2 regions of the Nonomuraea sp. NPDC050394 genome follow, and region 2 is predicted to be linked to the other one. Evidence: riboswitches for the same ligand, from Rfam matches in the RefSeq annotation. Region 2 holds a riboswitch; the other holds the start of a gene.

Region 1 (3,932 bases), on a different contig from region 2:
GGATGCGCGCGGCCGAGGGCGTCTGGGCGATCGGCGACGCGGTCGGCAAGGGCGCTTTCACGCACATGTCGATGTACCAGGCGAACATCGTGGTCAAGGAGATCCTCGGTGAGCCGGTGCACGAGGCCGAGTACCATGCCGTGCCCCGGGTGACCTTCACCGATCCCGAGGTGGGCGCGGTGGGCCTGACCGAGGCGCAGGCCCGCGAGCGGGGCCTGGACGTGCGTGTCGCCGTGGGCGATCTGGGCACGCGCGGATACATCGCCCAGGCCGAGGGACTGGTCAAGCTGGTGGCCGCCGACGGCGTCCTGGTCGGCGCGACCGTGGCGGCGCCGCCCGGGGGCGAGGTCCTGGGACTGCTGACGCTGGCGGTGCACGCCCGCGTCCCGCTCACCAGGCTCGACGAGATGATCTACGCCTACCCGACGTTCCACCGGGCGGTTTCGGCCGCCGTGAAGGAGCTCACCGCGGCCGGGTGACCGTCAGCGCGAGGCGGGGCGCTTGCCGTGGTTGGCCTTCTTCTTCTTGCGTGCTCGGGACTTGCGGGCGCGCCTTGCCATCCGTCGTCCTCCTTTGAGCGGGGCCTTTTTCCAGTACGGCATGCGTATCCCACACCGGTCCCCCCGGCAAGCGACCTCACATTCTTCAACATGTTCATGTCATAATCTGTTTGAACTTGTTGGAAGGAGGGCGCGTGCTCGCACAGCAGCGGCAACAGACGATCCTCGAAAGGGTCCGGGCCAGCGGCGGGGTCCGCGTGGCCGACCTCGTGCGCGAGCTCGGCGTTTCCGACATGACCGTCCGGCGCGACCTGGAGTCCCTGGCCGAGCGCGGCCTGCTGGAGAAGGTGCACGGCGGCGCGACCACGCTCGGCCCCGGCTCCACGGAGGAGCCGGGCTTCACCGCCAAGTCCGCCCGTCAGCAGCAGGAGAAGGAGGCGATCGCGCGCCGCGCCGCCGAGCTGGTCGGGCCGGGCACCGCGGTCGCCCTGTCGGCGGGCACCACCACGTGGGCGCTGGCCCACCACCTGGTCTCGGTGCCCGACCTCACCGTCATCACGAACTCGGTCCCGGTCGCGGAGGTCTTCCACCGCGCCCCGCGCGCCGACCGCACGGTGGTGCTCACCGGCGGCGTCCGCACGCCCTCCGACGCGCTGGTCGGTCCCGTCGCCGTCGCCGCGATCCGCCGCCTGCATGTGGACACGCTGTTCCTGGGCGTGCACGGGATGAGCGCGCGCGCCGGGTTCACCACGCCGAACCTGCTGGAGTCGGAGACCGACCGGGAACTGGTGGCCGCCGCCCACCGCCTGGTCGTGCCGGCCGACCACACCAAGTGGAACACCGTCGGCATCAGCACGATCGCCGACCTGGCAGAGGCCGACGTCGTCATCAGCGACCAGGGTCTGCCCGCCGAGGCGCGCGCCGAGCTGGCCGAGCGCGTCGGGGAACTGATCATCGCGGAGGGCACGCAGTGAAGCGCACCATCACCCACCTGGCCGACGGGCGAGAGCTGATCTACTTCGACCGGCGCGACGACGCCGACCGCGGTGCGGTGGACCGGCGTCCGCTCGACCCCCGGCCGCTCGCCTCGGAGCTGCGCTACGACCCGCTGACCGAGGAGTGGATCGCGATCGCGGGGCACCGGCAGACGCGGACGTTCCTGCCGCCCGCCGACGAGTGCCCGCTGTGCCCGTCGTCCGACACGCGGGCCTCGGAGATCCCGGCGCACGACTATGACGTGGTGGTGTTCGAGAACCGCTTCCCCTCCTTCAGCGGAAATTTTGGGACTTATCACGACGTGGGGGGCTTGAGTGAGGTGCGGCCGGGTGCGGGGCGGTGTGAGGTGGTGTGCTTCACCTCCGAGCACTCCTCGTCGTTCTCGCGGCTGACCGACGCGCAGGTTGAGCTGGTCATGGAGGCGTGGGCGGACCGCACCGCCGAGCTGTCCGCGATCGAGGGCGTGGAGCAGGTCTTCGTCTTCGAGAACCGGGGCGAGGAGATCGGGATCACGCTGCCCCACCCGCACGGGCAGATCTACGCCTACCCGTACGTGACGCCGCGGACCAAGCTGCAACTCGCGGCGGCGCAGCGGCGGCCGGGGCTGTTCGCGGACGTGCTGGCCGCCGAACGGGCCGGGGAGCGGGTCGTGGCATCCAACGAGCTGTGGACCGCCTTCGTGCCGGCCGCGGCGCGCTGGCCGTACGAGGTGCATGTCTACCCGCATCGGCAGGTGCCGGACCTCGCGGCGCTGACCGAGGTGGAGCGGGCGGCCTTCGCGCCGCTCTACACCTCGGTGCTGCGGGCGCTGGACGGGATCTTCGGGGTGGCCATGCCGTACATCTCGGCATGGCACCAGGCGCCGGTGCGGTACCTGCGCGAGCTGGGACATCTGCACCTGGAGCTGTTCTCGATCAGGCGCGCGCCCGGCAAGCTCAAGTACCTGGCGGGGTCGGAGTCGGCGATGGGCGCCTTCGTCAACGACGTGCTGCCCGAGGAGGCCGCACGCCTGCTTCGATCACAGGTAGATCACTAATTGGTTTCCACTTGGAGTCGCATTGCCCGCCATTTACTACTAATATCCCTCACGCACCGGTTGTCACAGCCGTTGCCGCCTAATCCCGGGCGTGTTGCCCGGGAGCCGGGGACCCAGCCTCACCTGGGGTGAATCCACTTCGGTGGTAGGGCATCTCCCAGCCCGAACCCGTCAGCTAACCCGGCCGGCAGATGGAGAGGAATCCCCCACGTGGCGGTTGCGTCCCCCGCGACTCTGGCCATCGGTCTCATCACCGCCGCGGCTGTGGCGCTCACCCCGGCGAGCGCGCACGCCGCGCCCAAGCCGAGCGAGAAGCAGCTGCGGGCCGAGCTGAAGAAGCTCAACACCCAGGTCGACAAGCTCATCGAGAGTTACAACGGCAAGCGCGTGGCCCTCGCCAAGGCGAAGGAGGCGGAGAAGTCCGCCCAGGCGCGCCTGGCCACCGCCGAGGCGGCGCTGGTCCAGGCCGAGCGGCGGGTGGCCGAGATCGCCCAGCTGCGCTACCAGGGCAGTGGCGGCACGTTGCCCGGCTTCCTGTACACGCCCGACGCGCCGGGCGCGGCCGTACTGGAGCAGCTCACCGACGAGGAGCAGGCCATCATCGCGGGCGTCGCCGCCGCCCGCGACGAGAAGAAGAAGGCCGCCGACGCGGCCGCCACGCTCACCACCCAGATCGCCGGGCAGGCCGAGGAGGTGGACAAGGAGCGCGACGAGGCCGAGGGCGTCATCAAGGACATCAAGGACAAGCTCCAGGACCTCATGCCGTACGGCACCGGCAAGCGCAACGACGGATCCTGGGCCCCCGAGCTGCCCTCCGGCTCCGACAACATCACCTCACGGATGCGGATCATCCGCGACGAGATCAAGAAGACCTTCAACCTGCCCTTCGAGGTCGGCTGCTACCGCTCGGGCGGCGGCGGCGAGCACCCGCTCGGCCGGGCCTGCGACTTCATGATGAGCACCGGCGGCTCCATGCCCACCGCCGCCAACCAGGCTCTCGGCGACCAGATCGCGGCCTGGGCGATCAAGAACAAGGACCGCTTCGGCGTGAAGTACGTGATCTGGAAGCAGCGCATCAACATGGGATCGGGATGGCGGGCGATGAGCGACCGCGGCAGCATCACCGAGAACCACTTCGACCACCCGCACATCTCCATGCAGTGAGTGCGCCCCAGTAATGTGACGGCTCGGATGTGATCACCGGGCAAGAGGGGGCACAGTGGCGCTGCAGCCACCACCGGGGCTGGCCATGCTGCTCAACGTCGTCGTCTCGTGGCCGCTCGTCGACGAGGACCGGCTGCACGCAGCCGCGGCCGGCACCCAGTGGGTCTCCTTCGCGATGACGGCGGTGCGCGTCTCCTCGGCCGCGGCCACGCACGCCGCCCAGACCACCGCGCGCA
Region 2 (3,932 bases):
AGGGCCGGCCGCGCGCTGATCCTCGACGTGGCCGCCGGGCCCGGCCGCTATCTGCAGGACGTCGCCAGGGAGCAGCCCGAGGTCGAGGTGGTCTGCCGTGACCTGGCCGCCGACGGCCTGCGCCGGGGCAGGGAACTGGCCAAGGAGCGCGGCCTGGCGAACATCCGCTACGAGCGCGGCGACGCCTTCGACCCCGAGCCGCTGGACCGGCCGGCCGACATCATCGTGGTCAGCGGGCTGTACGAGCTGATCCTGGACGACGAGACGATCAAGAAGTCCCTGGCCAGGCTGCGCGACCTGCTCGCCCACGACGGCGTGCTGATCTTCACCACGCAGACCCGCCACCCGCAGCTGGAGTTCATCGCCAACGTGCTGCCCAACCGCGACGGGCGGCTGTGGGTGATGAAGTGCCGCCAGGCCGAGCAGCTGCACACCTGGGCCGTCGAGGCCGGGTACGCCGACGTCGTCAGCAGGCGGGAGAAGGTCGGCCTGTTCACGGTGACCACGGCGACTCAGCGGCCGGAATGTATGACCATGGACGCATGCAGACACGACTGATCGGTCAGATGAGTGTCAGTGCCATCGGGCTCGGCGCGATGCCGATGTCGGTGGAGGGCCACATGCCCGACGAGGAGCAGTCGATCAGGACCATCCACGCGGCCCTGGACGCCGGGATCACGCTGATCGACACCGCCGACGCCTACACGCCCACGGAGGCCGAGGTCGGGCACAACGAGCGCATCGTGGCCAAGGCGCTGGCGAGCTGGGGCGGCGACAAGGACGCGGTGCTGGTGGCCACCAAGGGCGGGCACACCAGGCCACGCGGGCGCTGGGACGTGGACGGCCGGCCCGAGTACCTCAAGCGGGCCTGCGACCGCTCGCTCAAGGCGCTGGGCGTCGAGTCGATCGGGCTTTACCAGCATCACCGGCCCGACCCGGCGGTGCCGTACGAGGAGTCGATCGGCACGCTCGTGGACCTGCTCGACGCCGGGAAGATCCGGATGGCCGGGATCTCCAACGCGAACCCGGCCCAGATCAGGCAGGCCAACGAGATCCTCGGCGGGCGGCTGGTGAGCGTGCAGAACCAGTACTCGCCGAGCTTTCGCGGCAGTGAGCCGGAGGTGGACGTCTGCGAGGAGATCGGCGTGGCGTTCCTGCCCTGGGAGCCGCTGGGCGGCATGAACCACGTCGGCCGGCTCGGCCGCCGACACGCCGCCTTCGGAGAGGTCGCGGCCGAGCGCGGGGTCTCCCCGCAGCGGGTCTGCCTGGCATGGGAGCTGGCCAGGAGCCCGGTGATGATCCCGATCCCCGGCTCCAGCCGCCCGGCGACGATCCTCGACTCGCTGGCCGCCGCCGACCTGGAGCTCACCGAGGAGGAACTGGCCAGGCTGGGCTGACGCGGTGCCCGGTTTCGCGTCAGGTCGGCCGTCGTGCGAAGCTGTTGTGGTCCCCAACACCAGGAGGTCCTCATGGCGGAAACACCGGAGCCGGAAGTCAGCGAAACTCCCGAGGACGAGATGAAGCGCAAGTTCCGGGAGGCCCTGGAGCGTAAGCGCAATCAGCACTCCGACTCGGGTGCGGGTGGCAGGGGCACGGATCAGTCAAAGATCCACGGCGCACACGGCCCTGCTGCCAGCAAGCGTTCGTTCCGGCGCAAGAGCGGCGGCTGAGTCGGCGTTCTGAGGGGGTACGGCTTGGCCGTACCCCCCTTTTTCTTGACCTTCTTAGGTAGATCTTCGCCCGTTTCATGGCGATTGTTTTGCTTTTGCTCTCTTTGGCACTTACAGTCCTAAGCGTTACCAGCTGGCGACCTGGCCCTTCATCAGGAAGAGGCGGCCGGCTGGCGCCGAATCCCGTACCCGCGGGAACCGGGGAACCAATGTTCCTTGGGGTGAATCCGACGTACGCGTCGGTAGGGCATCTCCACGCCCGAACCCGTCAGCTAACCCGGTAGGCGCGATGGAGAGGACTGATCTTTTCATGCACCACCGCGATGAGCCCCCATTCCGCGTAGTTTCACCCGCCGCCTACTGAGCGGCCCCTTCCCCAGGCTTACCCCCCGCGCTTCCGCGTAGCGTCCGTTCGGCTTTGTGCCCGGCTACGCCGCTTTGACGAGCGCATTTCCCCGTCCCCGCACAAAGGACTTCTCTTCTTCATGTCTTCCCGCTTTGGCATGCGTTCTTTCACCATGCTCGCCTCCGTTGCCGTCATCGGCGCGGTCACCCTCAGCACCGGCGCAACCGCACACGCGGATGACTTCTCCGAGAAGAAGCCCCTTCTCAAGGGCTCCACCACCGCCTCCTACTACTGGGACGACGCCTCCGGCCGCAACGGCGACACCGGTCTTCCCGCCTCCGGCAAGCCCATGCAGAAGGGCCTGGCCGCCAGCCCGAGCTGGCCCCTCCTGACCGAGGGCTACGTCATCTACAAGGGCAAGAAGGAGCCGTTCTTCGTCGGCGACCGCGGCCCCGGGGTCCCCTCGAACAGGGGCATCATGCTCGACCTCGACGCCAAGACCTTCGCCTCGCTGACCGGCGGCAAGTTCAACTCCAGCTCGCTGACCGTCGACGGCGTCGGCGGCCAGGGGCACATCAAGATCGACTACGTCATCACCAAGTGGGGCCCCGGCGTGGGCAAGAAGAACCACCCCGTCGCCTTCTCCACCGGCGCCTGGTCCCGCAAGGACGCCAGGCCCGCCACGCCCCCGGTCGTGACCGCGGAGGAGAAGACCGAGAAGAAGGACGAGAGGCCCGAGACCCCGGCCGCTCCCGCGCAGGTCGCCGAGAAGGCGCCCGGGAAGGCCCCCGCGCAGACTTCCGCACAGGCCTCCGAGCGGGACAAGGCGCCGAAGGCCGAGCTGGCCGCGGCGGTCACCACCCGCGAGACCGAGTCGAACGGTGTGGGCGGACTCGCCCTCATCAGCGCCCTGGCCCTCCTGAGTGGCGGCATGTTCCTGGCCCGCGGCCGCATCCGCAAGGCGTTCGACCGCTGACCTCTTTACTCATGAGGAACAGAATGTGATTCTGTTCCTCATGGGTCAGCGCGCCGCCGTCAACGGCATCGAGATCGTCTACGACAGCTTCGGCTCGCCACAAGCACGGCCGCTGCTGCTCATCATGGGCCTCGGCGCCCAGCTCATCCACTGGGACGAGGAGTTCTGCGAGCTCCTCGCCGAGCAGGGCCACCACGTCGTCAGGTTCGACAACCGCGACGCCGGTGAATCCACGCATCTTCACGAGGCGGGCGTTCCGGAATTCGGATCGCCCGCTTCGCCGTACCTGCTGGCGGACATGGCGCGGGACGCGGCCGGGCTGATCGACGCGCTCGGCTGGCCCGCCGCGCACGTCGTCGGCGCGTCGATGGGCGGCATGGTCGCCCAGCAGCTCGCGCTCGACCATCCCGGACGGGTGCGCACGCTGACCTCGATCATGTCCACGCCCGGACCGCAGGTCGCGCCGCCCACGCCGGAGGCGAGCGTGACCCTGATGTCGGCTCCGCCGCCCGACCGCGCGGCCGCGATCGCGCTGGCCCAGCGGACCTGGGGGGTGATCGGCTCGCCCGGGTACGACCTGGACACCGAGCGGATCGCCCGGCTGGCCGGGCTCGCCTATGACCGGGCGCACGACCCGGCGGGAACGGCCCGGCAATTGGCCGCCATTCTGGCCTCCGGTGACCGGACCGAAAGGCTGGCTCGGCTGGCCGTACCCACGCTTGTCCTGCACGGAGAGGACGACGTGCTCATTCCGGTCGCCGGCGGCCACGCAACCGCTGCGGCAATTCCGCGCGCAAGACTGGTCACGTTCCCCGGAATGGGGCACGATCTGCCCAAGCCACTCTGGTCGCGGATCGTGGAAGAGATCACGAAACACACGGCCGGGTGACCCGCGTCGCGCGGCCGTTCCCCCACGGCGGCCGCGCGACGTCCTCAGATC

Evidence for each region. Region 2 has a riboswitch for cyclic di-AMP ahead of ACIBKY_RS31355 (hypothetical protein). Riboswitches for the same ligand answer to the same signal wherever they lie in the genome.
Region 1: another riboswitch for cyclic di-AMP. It lies ahead of ACIBKY_RS47525 (coiled-coil domain-containing protein); the one in region 2 lies ahead of ACIBKY_RS31355 (hypothetical protein).

What each region holds. Positions count from the first base shown of each region.
Region 1 is NZ_JBITIO010000019.1:194,403-198,334, reverse strand. It holds gene ACIBKY_RS47545 (dihydrolipoyl dehydrogenase family protein) at 1-479, shown strand, start outside; gene ACIBKY_RS47540 (50S ribosomal protein bL37) at 483-560, opposite strand; gene ACIBKY_RS47535 (DeoR/GlpR family DNA-binding transcription regulator) at 695-1,474, shown strand; gene galT (galactose-1-phosphate uridylyltransferase) at 1,471-2,532, shown strand; cyclic di-AMP (ydaO/yuaA leader) riboswitch at 2,599-2,736, shown strand; gene ACIBKY_RS47525 (coiled-coil domain-containing protein) at 2,743-3,696, shown strand; gene ACIBKY_RS47520 (hypothetical protein) at 3,752-3,932, shown strand, end outside.
Region 2 is NZ_JBITIO010000009.1:9,220-13,151, forward strand. It holds gene ACIBKY_RS31340 (class I SAM-dependent methyltransferase family protein) at 1-558, shown strand, start outside; gene ACIBKY_RS31345 (aldo/keto reductase) at 543-1,397, shown strand; gene ACIBKY_RS31350 (DUF5302 domain-containing protein) at 1,470-1,670, shown strand; cyclic di-AMP (ydaO/yuaA leader) riboswitch at 1,835-1,972, shown strand; gene ACIBKY_RS31355 (hypothetical protein) at 2,189-2,992, shown strand; gene ACIBKY_RS31360 (alpha/beta fold hydrolase) at 3,018-3,881, shown strand; gene ACIBKY_RS31365 (DUF4032 domain-containing protein) at 3,926-3,932, opposite strand, start outside.